3 regions of the Idiomarina abyssalis genome follow, and region 2 is predicted to be linked to each of the others. Evidence: predicted binding sites of a transcription regulator. Region 2 holds the regulator's gene; each other region holds the start of a gene.

Region 1 (6,088 bases), 1.2 Mb from region 2:
TCGTGACCAGTTGCATGAAAAAACCTTGAGCGTAAAAGCAAAACCCGCCACAGATGCGAAAATTGAGCCTGTGGATGAGCCAACGGCTGAGCAACAGGCCCGGTTTCTTCAATGGTTACAAATTCCTCATCCTAATGCCTAAGGTTTTATTGTCGAGCCATGCGCTGCATCTGCAGCGCTGGTTCGAAGTCCGAACGAAATGGGTTTATGTCGAGGCCTCCGCGGCGAGTATAGCGGGCATAAACCGTCAGTTTTTTCATCCCCAGCGCCTTTAAGTCCTGATAAATACGTTCAACGCATTGTTCGTGGAATTCATTGTGGCGCCTGAATGAGACCAAATACGCCAATAATGACGCATGATCCAACTTGGGCCCCTGGTAATGAATATAGACGGATCCCCAGTCGGGTTGGTTCGTGATAAGACAGTTAGACTTCAACAGGTGACTGTGTAGCTTCTCTTCTGTCTCATTATGCTCCGTTATTAATAATGACGGCTGGTAGTCATATTGCGAAATTGTGATGTCCTGCTTATCAATACAAAGACCGGGAAAGGTTGCAATGGATTCACCTTCTAGCTCAGACAACGGCTTTAAGGTAACACTGACCCTGGCTCCGGCACATGCAGATAAGTCCTTTTCCATAACTACCTGAACCTCTTGCCAGGAGCCAAAATGAGAGTCATTGAAACTGTTTAAATAAAGCTTAAAGGACTTTGATTCAATGAGATTCGGACTTTCCGCAGGCACTTCAAAGTAACCGACAGCGACTTGTGGCAAGCCATTTGAGTTCAGCCAGGATATTTCGTAGCCAGTCCATAAGTCGACACCGGAAAAAGGCAGCTTACCAACAAGACCAATGGGCTCACGATTCAGCGAGCGGGGGACAGGTTGTAGCTGCTTCGGGTCATATTCACTCGGGTAGTCTGTGCTTTGCCCCAGCGATAAGTGGTCGAGTGCGTGCTTCTTTGGCATTTAAGTCGCTCCGTAAGTACAATGCCCTTATTGTAAATTTTCTTAGGTGTAAGTGCCAGATGAAGACGTTAGAAGAAACTATCGATGCCTTAATGGAGCGTTATCAAAATCAGGTTCCTGTCCGTTATACGGAGTATGTAGAAGAGTGGAGCAGTCCAATATATGGTGAGGTTATTGATGACGATACGGTTGAATGGACACCGTCTTTACAAGCTAAGCCTCTGGCTTTTGATGAGCTGGAAAAAGCCTTAGAAACAACCTTCCATGACAGCATTAAAGCGCTATTTGGGCGCTGGTATGCGGGCGACCTGGCGCTTTCTTATCAGGGACATCCGATACATTTATTACAGATCCAAAGTGAAGAAGATGGTGAGCGGTTGTTGGCAAATATAACCGGACATATTTTAATGAAACGCCGGTTAAAACAGCCAGAAACGGTGTTTATTGGGTTAGGAGTAGATAACGAAGACTTATTGTTGTCGATAGATAACCACAGCGGTGCTATTGGACTTGAATGGGTGGGGAAGGAACAGCATGAAGTCCTTGCCGACTCTTTGTCTGGGTGGCTCAATGAATGCGAGCCTAAAATTAGTGAAAATAACGATTAATTAGCAAATTAGCAAAACCTGAAAAATATAAAGCGCAATAAAAACATAGAGTTACGTTTTGGCCTGAAGCTTGCTTGAAATGAGCTGCTGAAAATATATTGAAGCAAACTTATTAATAAAATAATCAGGAGAATATGAAGCATGCTGAAAAGATCTTTATTGGCTGTTGCGTTGCTAAGCGCGTTAACTTTATCCGGTTGTGTTGTTGTAAAAGAGTCGAGTTACGATGGTAGTAGCGAAAAATATGAAGGGCAGCAGTCAGAGCAAAGAAACCGCTCTTCGATTGCGGCATTACCACCCTCACTTTCGGTTAGCGAAGCCTTGAGCCGATTAGGAACTCCCGATTTTAATGACTCCTGGGAATCTGAACAACATCGATATCAGGTTTTGTATTATCGCACACACAGAAAGCATGCTGACGGTATGACGACCCGTGATGAATGCACAGCTATTGTGTTCATTGATGATACCCTGGCAGGTATCGGAGAAATGGCTCTCGACAGGATCCCGAAAAATGGTTAACTTGGTGTTATAAAAAACTAATCAGTGGTTGTTATGCAAGGCTTAACCGAAAAAACAGAAAGTGAAATCGATAAGGCAAGTGAGAACAGCAGCGAGCATATTCAGGGAGAGCTTGTCTATCTTGTTGCCGAAGATCTTAAATTAGCGGCTTCGCTTTTGTTTCAGACTTACTATGACGATGAATTGTTGCAAAAGATTTTTCGGGCCGATAAGCCGGATTACGAAAAGCGCCTACGAGCCGCAATTCGTGAAGATCTGAATGCGTTTTGGGAAAGTGGACAACCCATTATTGGTATCCGTGACGGCGGCACACTATTAGGTGTCGCCTGTCTCACCCGTCCTGGTAAGAGCTTTGGTCCTGGTCGTTTTTGGCATTGGCGCATTAGTATGCTGCTGACTGCAGGTTTTTTAAGTACCCGACAGGTGCTTGAAAAAGAACGTCTTATTCAGCAAGCGATGCCCGATGTTCCCTACCATATGTTAGCTTTTATTGCCGTAGCGCCGCAGTATCAATCTCAAGGGGTAGGGCATTTATTGGTTGAGGCTGCTAAAACGGTATTTGAAGAAGATCCTGAATCGCAGGGCATTGCAGTTTACGTCACCCGCTCTGATTATCAGGCATTTTTCAAGAAGCGCGGTTACCGTTTGCAGGCCCAGATAGAGGTTGAAAAGCTACCCGGTGAAGTACTCTTTTACCCTAGGCAAGAAGATTAAAGCTAATGAGTTATTCCAGTTTTAAAGAGTTTTACCCTTACTACTTGCAAGAGCACTCTGACAAGCGTTGTCGGATCCTACATTATATTGGCAGCACCCTGGTGTTAGCCGTGTTAATTTACGCTCTGGTTAGCTCAAACTATTGGTGGTTACTGGCTTTGCCGGTTATTGGTTATGGATTTGCCTGGCTGGGTCACTTTGTGTTTGAGAAGAATAAGCCAGCCACTTTTCAGTATCCTTTGTATAGCTTACTGGGTGACTGGGTTATGTATAAAGATGCCTGGGTTAAATTATTGACCGGGAATTCGAAACGGCGGTAATTCAACACCAACTAAGCGCTGGTTATGAAGGGTTAGTTCCCCTTCATAACGAGTTTCTCCGTCGCTGCTAAACCCCATTTTAAATGTACTTCGCCAGCCCGGTTGGCTTCCTTTAAAAGACCATCGGGTATCCTCACGACGAATATCCAGAAACTGCAAACCTTGTTGTTTACAATAAAAAACCGCGTGTTTCTGCGCGCTTTCCGACTGCTGGCGGTGTTGCCAGAAAACCCATATTGCGGTTGCCAACCCGAGAAAAACAATAACATCAAGTAAGTTCATCAAGCGCTCCGGGTTTGCTGTTTTAATCGGTTTAAAGCTTCGCCAACGGCTTCCGACTGTTTCTGCTGTGCCAATATGGACAGAAGCAGGGGACGTATATCCGGTAAGGCAATAATATCCTGAAATAACGCATCAAACAGGGCGTTATCCAGTGAAGCGATTGCATCTAAATAGCTTAACAAGCTGTGCTCATCGTTAAGTACGGGCCATAATCGGGCGGCGACAACAACCAGTTGGTCAGCGTTTGCATCAGGAATGGTCTCGTTGACGGACTTTTGTACGCGCGGGTGAGCTGCAACGGAAGCTAACGCTCTCAGGCTGTCTGTACAAAGCAGTGCATCATTGCTCTTAACATGCTCAAGTAATGAATCTCGTAGTCGTGGCGTGATGCTTTGCTGTTCAAGGGCAACAGCGAGCGGCTGCCTTACCGCTTTAGGGTAAGTCGAAAAATGTGTTGCTATGGCTTCACTCAGTTCCGGCAGTTGCTCTAATCGGGCTGCACAGTCGTGCAGGCCTTGTAAGCCAATTTGCTGCCAGTCAATGTCAGCTTCCGGTTGTTTTAAGTAAGCTTCCGCGGTCTCAAAGTGAATTGACGGTGACAGCTTTAGCTGACGCTGAACCCGTGCATGCAACGCAGCCCGCTGATGCTCATTCGGTGTGAGTAAATAAGGATTCTGCTGCAGTTGCTTTTGTTGCTCCTCGGTCATCTCACCGGTAATTTCGTGGCCCAATGCGTTAACCACATATTCAAGGTATTGATTACGTGCCGCTAAATTTAAAAGCCCGCGCTCATCCAGAGGGAATTGCAAAAACCAGATGAAAGGCTGCTGATCATGCTGCTTATGCTGAAACAATATCGCCAGTTGAGCCTGTCTGGCTATCGGGTAGGGGTAAGGACGTTGCTGGTGCTCAATAGCAGCAAAATCATCCTGAGACAGTTCAGTAAGGCGTCTGCCAATATCAAAAATTTTGTACTCTGCTTGGCCGGCTTGCAAAAACTCACCCAAGGTGGTGATGGTCGGTGCTGACACAGGCGCTCCCTTTTTGCTTGAATTTTAAGGCGTATTAAATCACTATGGCGCCATTATATCGGTTTATACAATGATGTGGTAACGGAGTCTGATATGGAGCAGTATCAGAAAGCCGCTCGATTACTTGATAGAATAGAGCGCGAACTGAACAGTCTTGGCTTATGGCAGTCTCACCAGCCTCCCGTGCAGGCTTTGGAAAGTCAGCAGCCTTTTGCCGTTGATACGCTGGAGTTTCATCAGTGGCTGCAATTTATTATGTTGCCGCGGATGTGGTCTCTGGTCGACAGTCAACGACCTTTGCCTGAGGGCGTCGCGGTTAGTCCAATGGCTGCTCATACCTACCGTAACGAGCTTGAACAATACGAACAACTTATCGCTCTAATCCGTGAGTTTGATGTGCTGCTAAGTGGCACTGATCCTCTGCAGGAAGACGTCTAACGGTGAAGCAGTTAGAACTTATTTACCAAGACGAACATTTAGCTGTTATTAATAAACCCAGTGGCTTACTGGTTCACCGAAGCCGTATATCAAGCGGTGCCCGTGAGTTTGCTATGCAAATGCTGCGCAACCAATTGGGGCGTCATGTCTACCCTGTGCATCGGCTGGACAGGCCAACGTCAGGGTTACTCATCTTTGCTCTTAGTAGTGATATCGCACGAACTTTGACTGAACAGTTAACCGCTCGTGAGGTAAGAAAAACCTATCATGCGGTCGTCAGAGGTTATGTAGCTGAAAGCGGTACTATTGATTACGCGCTAAAAGAAGAACTGGATAAATTAGCGGACGCTGACGCAGATACCGATAAAGAAAAACAGCCGGCGGTGACGCATTATAAATGTTTAAAGCAGGTTGAATTGCCTTATAAGGTCAGCAAAAAGCACGATACCACGCGTTATTCATTGGTTCAGTTACAACCAGAAACGGGACGTAAGCACCAGTTACGCCGACACATGGCACATATTAGGCATCCCATTGTCGGTGATACAAACCATGGTGATGGACGGCATAATAACTTTTTTCGCGAGCACTTTAATTGCCACCGTTTACTGCTGGCAGCGACTGGACTTAGCTTTAAACATCCGGTCAGTGGCGAGTCCATCAATTTGGAAATACCACTGCCGGATGAGTTTCACCAGCCATTTCTTAAGTAAAAGTTATTCCGCGCTGCGTAGCAGGGCATTGATACCCACTTTGGCACGAGTTTTAGCATCAACCCGCTTAACAATGATGGCAGCGTAAAGGCTGTGCGTTCCGTTTGCAGAAGGCAATGAACCTGGTACAACAACGGAACCTGAAGGTACACGACCGTATAGAATGCGATCATTTTCGCGGTCATAAATGCGTGTGCTCTGGCCAATGTAAACGCCCATTGAAATAACAGCGCCTTCCTCAACAATAACGCCTTCAACAATTTCTGAACGCGCACCAATAAAGCAGTTGTCTTCGATGATGGTCGGGTTGGCTTGCAGTGGCTCTAATACACCACCGATACCCACGCCACCTGAAAGGTGCACATTTTTACCGATTTGTGCGCAGGAGCCGACAGTAGCCCAGGTATCAACCATAGTGCCTTCGCCAACATAGGCTCCAATATTTACGTATGACGGCATAACAACGACATTGCGGCCAATAAAGGCGCC
Region 2 (6,088 bases):
AGCTAAAGTCTGCAGATGGTTTTCGTGTTCGGATTCTGGTACCAGAAGCGCGAATATAATATCGACGGGTTGGTTGTCGATAGAGTCAAACTCAATCGGCTCATCTAGCGTGAGTAATACCGCAACCGGGTGGTTAGCATTGGGTAATCGGCCATGAGGAATTGCGATACCTAAGCCAATTCCCGTACTGCCCAAACGCTCACGGTTCAATAGGCTCTCAAAAATGTCATGGCGGGTAATGCCGGACAACTTAGGAGCTACGATTTGACTAATGGTTTCAAGCAGTCTTTTTTTACTTGCGCCCTCGACTGCACACTTGGTGCAGTCGGGGCTTAACAATTCACTCAGTTGCATGGATTAATGTTGTTTCATTTTTTCTTTGTGTTTAATCACCTGACGGTCCAGCTTATTGATTAAACCGTCGATGGCCGCGTACATATCGTCGTGTTTTGCGTCGGCAAAAATTTCACCGCCATTCACGTGCAGCGTAGCTTCCGCTTTTTGAATCGTTTTTTCAACATTTAGGATGACGTGAACATTAGTAATGTGGTCAAAATGTCGTTCCAGCTTGGCAAATTTTGTGTCTACGTAGTCACGTAAAGCTTCGGTAATATCGATGTGGTGACCGGTCAAATTAATTTGCATAACGTCTTCCTTCTTGCAGTTAACAAAGTTACAAAAGACTTTTGCGTTGGCTCGATGATGGAATGTTTAACGATTCCCGATACTTCGCAATTGTCCTCCTTGCTACTTGGATACCTTGTTCAGCTATCAGTTCAGCAATTTTGCTGTCACTTAACGGTTTACTGCGGTTTTCTGCAGCGACCATCTTCTTAATTAAAGCACGTATTGCAGTGCTTGAACACTCACCACCGCCTTCAGTACTGACATGACTTGAGAAAAAGTATTTTAACTCAAACACGCCCCGCGGACAGTGTAAGTATTTCTGTGTTGTCACCCGCGAAATGGTGCTTTCGTGCATATCCACCGCTTCGGCGACATCGTTTAAAACCATAGGCTTCATGGCTTCTTCGCCATGCTCAAAAAAGCCCTGTTGGCGTTGCACTATGCAGTTGGCAACTTTTAGCAACGTGTCATTGCGACTTTCCAGGCTTTTTATAAACCAACGCGCTTCCTGCGTGTGGTTTTTTATGTACTGGCTGTCGGCTACTGACTTAGCTGCTTTACTCAAGGCCGCGTATTCTTCATTGACCTTTAATTTAGGTACGCTGTCGGGGTTCAATTCGACCATCCAACGCCCATTTTTTTTTGTCACAGCAACATCCGGAATGACATATTCAACGGGTTGTTGTGCAACTTGCTCACCCGGGTGGGGATGCAACTGCTGAATCAAGCGCATGGTTTGACGCAAGTCGTCTTCCGAGAGCTTTAACTTACGCTGAATGGTGCGAAAATCCCGGCTGCCCAGTAAATCCATATGTTCAGTCACTAAACATAGAGCAGTTTCTTTGTACTCAGTGTCGTCGCTTAGTTGCCGCAATTGGATGGCAAGGCATTCGCTGACGCTGCGTGCTCCCACACCTATTGGGTCGAAGTGCTGAATGCGTTTAAGCACCATACAAACTTCTTCTGCTTCCACCTCCGGAAGGCGCACCGCTTCAATAATCTCATCAACATCGACCATTAGATAGCCGTTGTCGTCTATGGCTTCGATAATGGCTTCAGCTATGGCGGTGTCTTCCTCAGAAAAGTGAGAAAGCTGCATTTGCCAAAGTAAGTGATCTTGCAACGACTCACTGGTCGAGCCCTGGTAAACTTCAAAGTCACCTTCAAAAGACTTACCAGAGGACGCGGCCCCATTAACCGGTGTCTGGCTGGAGTAGGTGTCATCCCAACTGCTGTCTACCGGTAACTCGTCCGGCATTTCCTGAGTTTTTATAACGTCTGAGGTTTCTCGCTGACTGTCATCCCGCTCTTCGATATTTCGGGTTTCGGAATTGTCAGCTTCGTTGCTGGCATCGCCTTCAACTTCTAATAGAGGATTACTGTCCAGTGCATCCTGAATTTCAGCCTGAAGATCGAGCGAGGAAAGCTGCAGCAGGCGAATGGCCTGTTGAAGTTGTGGCGTCATGGTCAGATGCTGACCAATTTTTAGCTGCAGACTTTGCTTCATAATGACTGTCCCGGTTTCACGTTATAAGGTGAACTGCTCACCGAGGTAAACGTCTTTAACCTGTTGATTCGATAATATACTTTCTGCATCCCCGCTGGCAATAAGTTCGCCATGACTAACGATATAGGCGTGTTCACAAACCGATAGGGTTTCACGAACATTATGGTCGGTAATCAATACGCCAATACCGCGTTGCTTTAAATGCTCAATGATTTTTTTGATATCAATGACGGATATGGGGTCGACACCGGCGAAAGGCTCATCTAAAAGAATAAAAGTGGGTTCTGCTGCCAGGGCCCGGGCTATTTCAACCCGTCGGCGCTCACCGCCTGACAGACTCATTCCCTGGCTGTTGGCAATGTGCCCAATATTAAACTCTTCGAGTAAGGCATCGAGCTGTTCTTCTCTGTCGTTGTCTGATAACGCTTTGCGGGTTTCTAAAATGGCCATCAGGTTGTCACGTACGGTGAGCTTTCTGAAAATAGAAGCTTCCTGTGGCAGGTAACCAATACCTCTGCGCGCCCGCTCATGCATTGGCAGTAAAGTGAGGTCGTTATCATCCAGTAAAATCTGGCCTTTATCGCTGTTAACCAGTCCGACAATCATATAAAAGGTGGTTGTTTTACCGGCTCCATTAGGCCCTAATAATCCAATAACCTGTCCCTGGCTCACCTCCAGGCTAACGTCTTTAACAACCTGGCGACTTTTATAGCTTTTGGCTAAGTGTTTAACTCGTAAGGTTGCCATATTAAGGGTTCTCGTTATTTTTCTCGTTGGAGTCAGTTTTTGCCTTTGGCGTAAAAATGGTGATGACGCGACTGTCTTCTTCACCGGAACTGGTCGCGGTTATGGTTTGTTTGTCTAAATCATAGGTGATGAGATCACCACTGGAACTGCTGCTACCCTGAGAAATACGGGCTTTTCCGCTAAGCTCCAGGCGCTGTTCCGATTGAAAATAGGTAATTTTGTTGGCCTCTGCGTTTATCTTATTGCCATCATCCAGAGTCTGGCTGTAAGTAGCAGGAGTGCCTTCTGCAACAAAAGTATCGGCTTGTTCTGCATTCTCGCTGGCCGAGGCTTCAAGTCTGTCTGCTCTGATTAATAACGATCCCTGACGAATAATGACATTGTCCGTTAAAACTAGCCGGTTGTTTTTAATGTCCAGCTCTTCCTGGCTCGACTCTACCTCCATAGGCTGACTAAAGTCGGACTTACCCTGAGCCATAACTGCACAAGGCACCAAGGCAATAAGAGTAAAACTACTCAGCAGGCTGGAAAATCGTTTTAACATGTCTTTTTAGCTCCATTCGTTCAGCTTTCAGGTCAGCACTCATTCCGTTACCACGAATTAATAGCCGGGGTCCGTGAATGCTCACCGGGTGTTCGGTGCTCATTGATTGATTTTTCAAATCAACAATCAGGTATTCGGTTAACACTTGTTTAATTCGAGTATCAGGCTCTAACGCAAGGATTTCAACATCGCGCTCTAAAATAAGAGTTTGATCATCGTAGAAAGTCCCTTGTGCAGAGCTAACCTCCCAAATTTCGTCACCTTGTTCTGAGAAGACAGTGTACGTAGGCTGCTCGAGTTCGGTTAAGCCTATTTGATTATAATGCGACATCTTCTCTGACTTGATTTTATGTGCGAGTAAGCCGTCACTCTCAAAAATGCGGGTTTCCAGACCAAAAGCAGTGAAATCCGGTCGCATCATGCGGGTTGCGGTGGCATTATTGTCGTCTGCATCATCACCAAAAGGGCGCCAGACAAGCAAAAGCCCGGCACCGAATAGCAGAATAAGAATGACAGTAACTCGTCGGCTCACACACTGGCTCCTGTTGCCAGGTGCAGTTGGCCCTGACTGAGCATGATGAGATCGCAGACTTCGCGTACCGCTCCGTATCCACCGTGACAACGGGTAATATAATCGGCTTGCTGCTGCACCGATGCGTGAGCATCCTGTACTGCAATACCCAGACCGGCTGCCTTAATCAGAGCTAAGTCGGGGGTGTCATCTCCCACATAGGCGACTTGGTCGGTGCTCAAATTCAATTTCTTCAGCAGCTCATTAAAAGCAGCTGTTTTGTCGTTCTGGCCCTGATAAATGTGACCAACATCTAAATGTTCCATGCGATGTTCGACAATGCGTGAAGTTCTGCCGGTTATGACCGCGGTCTCAACGCCGGACTTTTTTAACGCTTTCATGCCAAATCCATCACGGGTGTGAAATGCCTTGAGTTCCTCACCGTCGTTGCCTAAATAGATTCGACCGTCAGAAAAAACGCCGTCCACATCCAGTACCAGTAACTTAATTTCGGAAAAACGGCTAAACAGGCTTTTATCAATATCACCGTACCAAGTATTAACACACTCCATTAGAGTACTCCCGCCTGTAGTAAGTCATGCATATTCATCGCTCCACACGGATGACCATCATCATTCGTGATGATAAGCCCGTTAATTTTGCGGTCCTGCATCAGTTTTAATGCTTCTGCGGCCAGCATATCTGCATTAGCGGTCGTACAGGAGCGGGTCATAACATCAGCTATTGGTGTTTTGTGGACATCCACCCGGTTATCCAGAATGCGGCGCAAATCACCATCGGTGAAGATACCGGCCAGGCGATTATTTTCATCCACTACAGCGGTCATGCCCAGGCCTTTGCGCGACATTTCTAACAAGGCATCACTGATAATGGCGTCAGCCGGAATCATCGGAACTCTGTCGCCTGTGTGCATGACATCGTGCAGGCGAAGCAACAATCGTTTGCCTAAAGAGCCACCAGGGTGAGACAAGGCAAAATCATCGGCGGTGAAGCCGCGGGCGTTCAGCAGAGCGACGGCAAATGCATCACCCATAACCAAAGTTGCTGTGGTAGAGGCTGTTGGCGCCAAGCCCAGTGGGCACGCCTCTTGCTCAACAGCAATACAAACATGGGTGTCGGCAAGTCTTGCCAGAGTGGAGTCCGGTTTGCCTGTCATTGATATTAAAGGAACACCAAGGCGTTTTATGACCGGAATAATGTTCAGTACTTCGGCTGTTTCGCCGCTGTTTGATATGGCAATAACCACGTCCTGGGCTGCCACCATGCCGAGGTCACCGTGACTGGCTTCGCCCGGATGAACAAAAAAAGCAGGCGTGCCGGTAGAGGCAAGTGTTGCGGCTATTTTCCCGCCAATATGGCCGGACTTTCCCATGCCGGTAACGATAACCCGACCTTTGCAGTTAAACAGCGTTTGGCAGGCAGCATCAAAGTTATCATCTAAATATTGATATAAACCTTCAATCGCTTTCTTTTCGATATCCAGTACCTGTTCGCCCAGCAGCCGAAAATTCTGGGTTACTTGCTTCATTGTCATGCCTCTGGCGTTGTGCTTTTGCCTTGTATAATACGTCATTCAATACAACTCTGCCTACCGTACTCAGGTAAATCTTGTATTTTATTGTAAAAATAATTACTATACCAACCAGACGGTTAATAAAGTGACTACAGGTAAAGTGAAGACGTTATGGTAGAGAAAAAAGGAGCAGGACGACCCAGTAACAGGGAAGTCATTCTGGATGCGGCAGACCAGCTGGTCGCGGCAGAAGGGGCTGCACACCTGACGTTTGATGCTTTAAGCCAAGTGACAGGAATAAGTAAAGGCGGGTTGCTCTACCATTTCAACAGTAAAGACTGTTTATTACAGGCTATGCTCAAACGACGAGTTGAAAGGTATGAAGCTTTACGTGAGTCCTATCATCAACAATTTAGCGATGACCCAAAAGGGGAGTTAAAAAGTATCTTACTAGCAGCTCTTGATACTGACGCCGAATGTTCACGTCTGGGTAGTGGCATGCTGGCCGCCGCTGCAACCAACCCTGAGCTGCTGGGGCCGTTAAAAGAGCATGTTGCTGTTACTTTGCAGCGACTTGAACGTATCGCCGGCAAAAAAGTCGGTAAGACCCTGTTTTAT
Region 3 (6,088 bases), 190 kb from region 2:
TGGTTCACATCAGCACCCTGCTCAACCAACAAGGACGCCAGCTTGCGCGCAGCAGCCGGATCATCTTTGGCGGGCAGAATAATAGAGCGGACATCGCCGTCTTCACCGGCTTCAACCGCTGATTTACGGTATTCCCAGAACTTCTGCAACAAGGCTTCTCGACGCTCGGAAACCGTCTGTATTGTCGAAATAGACGCAATAAAATGCTGTTGAACACCATCGGCGTAGGTCAGCACGTCGCCGTCTTCGCGCTCAAACAAATGTCCACGCGCCGAAGCCATTTCATAAGTCATAGCAACGGAGCCCTGATAAAGCGGCCAACTGGCGCCATAACCCGGATAAAAGGCATCAAAAATTTCACGGGTAAAGTAATCAAAGCCTTTTTCATCAAACCACTGACCATTATTTTTACCAATCCAGTTCAGCGTTTCGCGCTGCGCTTCGGTTATCAGTGGGTTATAAGGCCGCGCCTCGGGTGTGAAGTAGTATGTGGAATCACCGCTCATTTCGTGCAGGTCAACAAACACCAGCGGATAATATTTTAGTAAGGCGTCAATTTGTCCGCTTATTTCAGGCTGCGTCAGCGCAATCCAGTCGCGGTTCATATCAAACAGGTAATGGTTAGTGCGCCCGTTCGGCCAGGGTTCGTTATGCTCTGCACTGCGACGATCGCCTGAGTGCTCAAGCCCAACACTCATGTAGTAACGATCCACAAAACGAGCCCGCCCATCGGGGTTTTGCAATGGATCAATAAACACCATGGTGTTGTCCAGCCACTGCTGAGTCTGCTCACGCTGGTCATGCAGTAAATGATAAGCCGTCATCATAGCCGCTTCGGGCGAGGAAATTTCATTGCCGTGAACGCCATAGGACAGCCAGATGCTACCGGGCAATTGGTCAATTAACTGCTCGGCGTCATCGCTGTCGGTTTTACGCGGGTCAGCCAAGGACTGCATTCCCTGCATGAAGCCGTCAAAGTCGGCCATGTTCCTTTCACTGGAAATAACCGCATAATAAAGCGTGCGTCCTTCCCAACTTTTGCCGTACTCAAGCAGTTTTACCTGTTTAGGATAGGCCTGCTTCAGTGCTTCAAAGTAATGGCTCATATCCGCCGGGCTGGTAATTTTGGTACCCATTGGGTAACCCAGAACCTGCTCGACGGTCACTTCGGAGTCGCTGTAACTGGCTTCGGGAAGTAAGGAACTTTCGCCGGACAGCTGCTGTGCATGGGTGGGTATCACGAACCACGAGGCGGCTATCAGCGCCGCTAATTTGAGACTGCGCATCTTCATTCCTGTTGTTTTACACACTGCCGAAACAATGCTTAGGGTTTATTTTTATGTCTCCCTAATGTAAAAGCTTGAACAAGGGAAGTGAAGCTCAATTTAGGCGCTATGAATAAAAAGACTCAAATAATCACACTAATGGTGGCTTTAACTACCACAATAATTCTGGCCGGCTGTGAAGTGACACCGAATAACGTCAGGCGAGTAGTTACTTCCGGCATCCTCAGCGGAAATGACCCCACAGCGGTTGTTGAGTCGTTAGCTCGTGAGCGCCTCAATAGCTACCGCAGCAACCCCCGTCAGCTTATTAGCGATATTGAAGATCTGCGCAAAGCGCTGCGCGACCTTCGTACCGTTGCCGAAGCCATTTGGGGTGAAGAAAAGGACACGGTTCCCAGCGAGAAAAAGTACGTTAAATACAGCGATAACTTTCATGCCAAAGCCGTTGTTGATTTTGAGCAAGGCCTGCTGACCGTAGCCACTTTGCATGACAGCAACAATCCCGCCGAAACCCGGCAAAAATTGCAGGCGGCGATTGTACGCACGCTGCTGACACCCGCCGATCTCACCGCCGTGGATATATTTACCGATAAAGAGCCGGAAGGTTCAGGAAAGCCCTTTTTACGAGGCCAGGTTGTTGACCAGGACAATGTGGTGGTCGAATACCAGTGGCGAGCAAAGCGTTTTGCTGAGTATTTAGTTAACAACAAGCTTCGTACTCGCCGTGCCAAAGACAACGACGTTTATGAAGTACAAATTGCGCTGGTGGACGATCATAAATCGCTACGCAAACACCAATATTCCGATTACGTGATAGCTGCCGCGAAACGCTACGATATTGAGCCTGAGCTTATTTACGCCATTATTGAAACCGAAAGCAGCTTCAACCCTTATGCGGTAAGCCATGCCAATGCTTATGGCTTAATGCAGGTGGTGGCAGCTACCGCCGGGCGAGATGTCTTTGAGCGGGTACGTGAAGTTCCCGGCCAACCAACCTCTGAGCAGCTGTTTGACCCCGCCCAGAACATTGATATAGGCAGTGCCTACTTACACATTCTCAATACCCAGTATTTAAAAGGCGTACGAAACCCAAGCAGCCGCGAATACGCTATAGTCTCCGCATATAACGGCGGCGCCGGCAATGTACTAAAAACCTTTTCATCCAACCGCAACAGAGCCATACAGATAATGAACCGAAGTCAGCCCGGCGTTATTTACCGGGACTTAACTTCAAAACACCCTTTGGCTGAAAGCCGCCGGTACCTGGAAAAGGTGATGTACTTTAAGCAAAATTACTGACAAGACCCACAGCAAAAATCTTTACCGTGTACCGGTGCTGCCGCTTTCTTCTCGACAAAAAGGACGTTGTTTTCCAGGTAAATATGCTCGCGTAAGTCGTCCTGCAACTCTTTCAGGCCGTTATAAAGCGCAGTCCAGGTGCCACAGGCGCCTTCAGGCAAAGTCAGGTTGTTGGTCAGTTCATCAATTTTATTGATTTCGTCTTCGTGCTGCACGTGTTCTTCTTCCATGACTGAAATTGGGCCACTTGGATAGACTCCGCGCGACAACATTGGGAACAGAATTTGCTCTTCTTTCATCATGTGGCTTTCCAACTCCTGCAACATATTGTCTAAGTGCTCAGCCAGACCATTAGGCGCTTCGGCATGATCACCGTGAACCTCTTCCACGCGCATAGCTAACTGCTTTAGTTCCGGTAACTGCTCGCGATGACGTTGATGAAAGCGCAAATAGATGTGCTCGATTAATTCCTGTGAGCCAGAATCCTGCCACTTTTGTTCAGCAGCTTGTAAACGTTCATTTAAAGTATTCATGGGGTAACTCCTGTTTGCTAAATTAAAATTTTCAGCCGTTACTTAACGGTCTAAACTCTCGCTATGGCTGTTGATTGCAACAAACAGGCCAGCTTCTACCCCATTGTGATTATTGACTCTCCGGGGTGCCAAGGTACTATCAACCCAACCAATAAGGGTCTTTTTAACCTGAGCAGTCAATTTAACCATGTTACAAGAAAGTCTATTAGCAGACCTGCTGACCGAGCAGCCTGCCGCCGTTCGTTTACAGAATTTGGTCAATACCTTACGCCGTCATTTCAACTGTGGGGCGGTGGTGTTACTAAAACTGGATAACGAGGTACTTCAACCCGTCGCTATTCAGGGCCTGGTGCGCGAAGCTCTGGGTCGTCGCTTCGTGGTTGCGCAACACCCACGGCTGGCAGCACTGCTGGCTTCCCGCAGCCCGGTAAGGTTTGAGCATGACTCTTCGTTACCAGACCCTTATGACGGTTTATTAGCGGAGCAGCCGGGTAATGCACTGCCCGTACACGACTGCATGGGAATCAGCTTGTACCTGGAAAACAAATGCTGGGGGGTGCTGACATTAGATGCCTTGCAGCCGGGCACCTTTACCGATGATTCCATACTCGAGCTGCAAAAGTTCAGTTTATTCGTTGAAACAGCGGTGCGTATTGGCCAGCTTGAGCAAAACGTCAGAGCCTTGCGTCAGGGGCAACAACGCGCCATGCCGCAATCCGGAGCGACGGAAACCAACGATTCTGAAATTATTGGTCAGAGCAAAGCCATAGAAGGTGTTCTGAAAGAACTTAGAGTTGTCGCCGGTGCTGACTTACCGGTACTGCTTTTAGGGGAAACCGGCGTCGGTAAAGAACTCTTCGCACGCGAACTTCACTTATTGTCGCAGCGCAGCGATATGCCACTTATTTATGTTAACTGTGCTGCGCTGCCAGAATCCTTAGCTGAAAGTGAGCTCTTTGGTCATGTTAAAGGCGCTTTCTCCGGTGCTACCAGTGACCGTTCCGGGCGCTTTGAGGCGGCTCATGGCGGCACCTTATTTCTGGATGAAGTGGGCGAACTGCCACTGTCGATACAGGCCAAGCTGCTACGGGTTCTGCAAAACGGAGAAATACAGAGACTGGGTTCGGACAAGTATCGTAAAGTAGACGTGCGCCTGATAGCAGCCACCAACCGTAACCTGCGCCAGCAAGTCAGTAATGAAACCTTCCGTGCGGATTTATACCACCGCCTGTCGGTTTACCCGTTACCCATACCTCCTTTGCGTGAGCGCGATGACGATGTGTCGATTCTGGCCGGTCACTTTCTTGAGTTAAACCGCGCGCGCCTGGGGCTTCGTGCTTTGCGGCTGTCGCCGGAAGCGGAACTGGCCATACAGCAGTATCAGTGGCCGGGTAATGTGCGCGAACTGGAGCACGTAATAAGCCGCGCGGCCATTAAGCTGCTGAGCCATGGCGTTGAGAAAAGCGATATTGCGACCATTGAGCCGGACATGTTGGATCTCGATGTTCAGTTACCCATGTCAGCCTCTCTGGATTCCGATAAAAACACCGGAGGAGCCGAGTTGCCCGTGCATAACGTTTCCATGAAGGAGGCGGTTAGCTACACCCAAAGAAAAATGATTGAAGCGGCTTTGAGTCGGCATAACAACAGCTGGAGTCAAGCTGCTAAAGACCTGCAACTGGACGCCAGTAACCTGCACAAAATGGCAAGCCGGCTGGGAATGAAGTCATGACCCGGGAGTTGTTGATTCGGTTGCTCTGGCGCGCTCTGGCCCTATTTTTTGTACTACTGGGGCTGGTTGGTATTGCTCTGCCGGTGATGCCGACCGTTCCTTTTCTTATCGCCGCGCTTTGGGCCGCCAGCAAAGGCTGGCCTCGTTTAGAGGCCTGGCTGATTAACCACCCCAAATACGGTCCGGATATTAGAGCCTGGCGCGATAATCGCGTCATAAAACGCCGTTCCAAAGTCATAGCCCTGATTATGATGGCAACAGGTTATTTGGTGTTATGGTTATTGGTTCCACAGGTTCCCGTGTGGTTAAAAGGGCTGGTGGGTGTGGCCTTACTCACCGTGGGTTACTGGCTGGCCACTCGCCCTGAATTTGTACCTGAAAATAATGGAAACTCGTTATGAGTAAAACCCTTTCTCATCAGCAGATGTTGAAGTACAACCGGCACATTGCGCTACCGGCTATGGACTTAGAAGGCCAGGAAAGGTTACTAAACGCCCATGTGGTCATCATTGGCCTGGGCGGATTAGGATGCGCCGTGGCACCTTATTTAACCGCGGCCGGTATTGGGAAGATCACTTTAGTCGATGACGATGTAATTGACCGTCATAACCTGCAACGCCAAATTCTGTTTACCGAAAGCAGCGTAGGGAATAACAAAGCAGAGCAAGCTCGCCAGCACCTGATGCAGCTGAATAGCGAGGCTGATATTACATCACTCCCGGTACGGGCAGATGAGGCTTTGCTGGCCAAACTGACAAAAGAAGCCACGCTCATTGTCGATTGCTGCGATAACCTGACGACACGTAACAGCGTTAATAAAGCGTGCCTAAAAAGTAAAACGCCTTTGGTTTCCGGCTCTGCCATTCGTTTTGAGGGCCAGATTGCCAGCTTTTCTATGCAAAACAGTTCGCCCTGCTACGCCTGTTACAGCCAGTTTTTTGGTGAGCAGCAACTCAGTTGTACAGAAGCCGGTGTTTTGTCTCCTTTGGTGGGGGTGGTAGGTACCATGCAGGCTGTCGAAGCAATAAAAATAGCGGCTGGTATTGGCCAGCCGCTGTATTCATCGGTATTGCTTTTTGATGCGCTGCACAGTGACTGGCAGCGGCTCAATATTCAGAAGCACCCGCAGTGCCCACACTGTGCAGACCTTTAACCCGGGTTACCATCAGCACGCGGCGTAGTCAGTACTTTAAAGTAAACCACAACGTAAATACCGTAAGCCAAAGCCCAGGCTAAAG

Evidence for each region. The regulator sigma-54, encoded in region 2, starts transcription at its own class of promoters, with help from an activator protein. The targets are predictions, from matches to a motif close to GTTGGCACGNNNNTNGNNT.
Region 1: the regulator sigma-54 is predicted to act here: its motif matches at 1,637-1,655, upstream of K5X84_RS07450 (DUF3192 domain-containing protein).
Region 3: the regulator sigma-54 is predicted to act here: its motif matches at 3,193-3,211, upstream of K5X84_RS00895 (hemerythrin domain-containing protein).

Annotation. Positions count from the first base shown of each region.
Region 1 covers NZ_CP081832.1:1,553,931-1,560,018, reverse strand. Annotated here, with positions in the region: gene K5X84_RS07465 (M61 family metallopeptidase) at 1-142, shown strand, start outside; gene queF (NADPH-dependent 7-cyano-7-deazaguanine reductase QueF) at 147-971, opposite strand; gene syd (SecY-interacting protein) at 1,031-1,579, shown strand; gene K5X84_RS07450 (DUF3192 domain-containing protein) at 1,721-2,101, shown strand; gene K5X84_RS07445 (GNAT family N-acetyltransferase) at 2,135-2,815, shown strand; gene K5X84_RS07440 (Mpo1-like protein) at 2,821-3,135, shown strand; gene K5X84_RS07435 (DUF3301 domain-containing protein) at 3,106-3,417, opposite strand; gene K5X84_RS07430 (DUF3549 family protein) at 3,417-4,448, opposite strand; gene K5X84_RS07425 (YqcC family protein) at 4,542-4,886, shown strand; gene truC (tRNA pseudouridine(65) synthase TruC) at 4,889-5,599, shown strand; gene dapD (2,3,4,5-tetrahydropyridine-2,6-dicarboxylate N-succinyltransferase) at 5,603-6,088, opposite strand, start outside.
Region 2 covers NZ_CP081832.1:367,960-374,047, forward strand. Annotated here, with positions in the region: gene ptsN (PTS IIA-like nitrogen regulatory protein PtsN) at 1-354, opposite strand, end outside; gene hpf (ribosome hibernation promoting factor) at 358-645, opposite strand; gene K5X84_RS01830 (RNA polymerase factor sigma-54) at 674-2,134, opposite strand; gene lptB (LPS export ABC transporter ATP-binding protein) at 2,156-2,881, opposite strand; gene lptA (lipopolysaccharide transport periplasmic protein LptA) at 2,883-3,425, opposite strand; gene lptC (LPS export ABC transporter periplasmic protein LptC) at 3,394-3,957, opposite strand; gene kdsC (3-deoxy-manno-octulosonate-8-phosphatase KdsC) at 3,954-4,508, opposite strand; gene K5X84_RS01855 (KpsF/GutQ family sugar-phosphate isomerase) at 4,508-5,485, opposite strand; gene K5X84_RS01860 (TetR/AcrR family transcriptional regulator) at 5,642-6,088, shown strand, end outside.
Region 3 covers NZ_CP081832.1:182,451-188,538, reverse strand. Annotated here, with positions in the region: gene K5X84_RS00905 (M14 family zinc carboxypeptidase) at 1-1,286, opposite strand, end outside; gene K5X84_RS00900 (murein transglycosylase domain-containing protein) at 1,395-2,585, shown strand; gene K5X84_RS00895 (hemerythrin domain-containing protein) at 2,579-3,118, opposite strand; gene norR (nitric oxide reductase transcriptional regulator NorR) at 3,306-4,850, shown strand; gene K5X84_RS00885 (YbaN family protein) at 4,847-5,251, shown strand; gene K5X84_RS00880 (HesA/MoeB/ThiF family protein) at 5,248-6,003, shown strand; gene K5X84_RS00875 (NnrS family protein) at 6,000-6,088, opposite strand, start outside.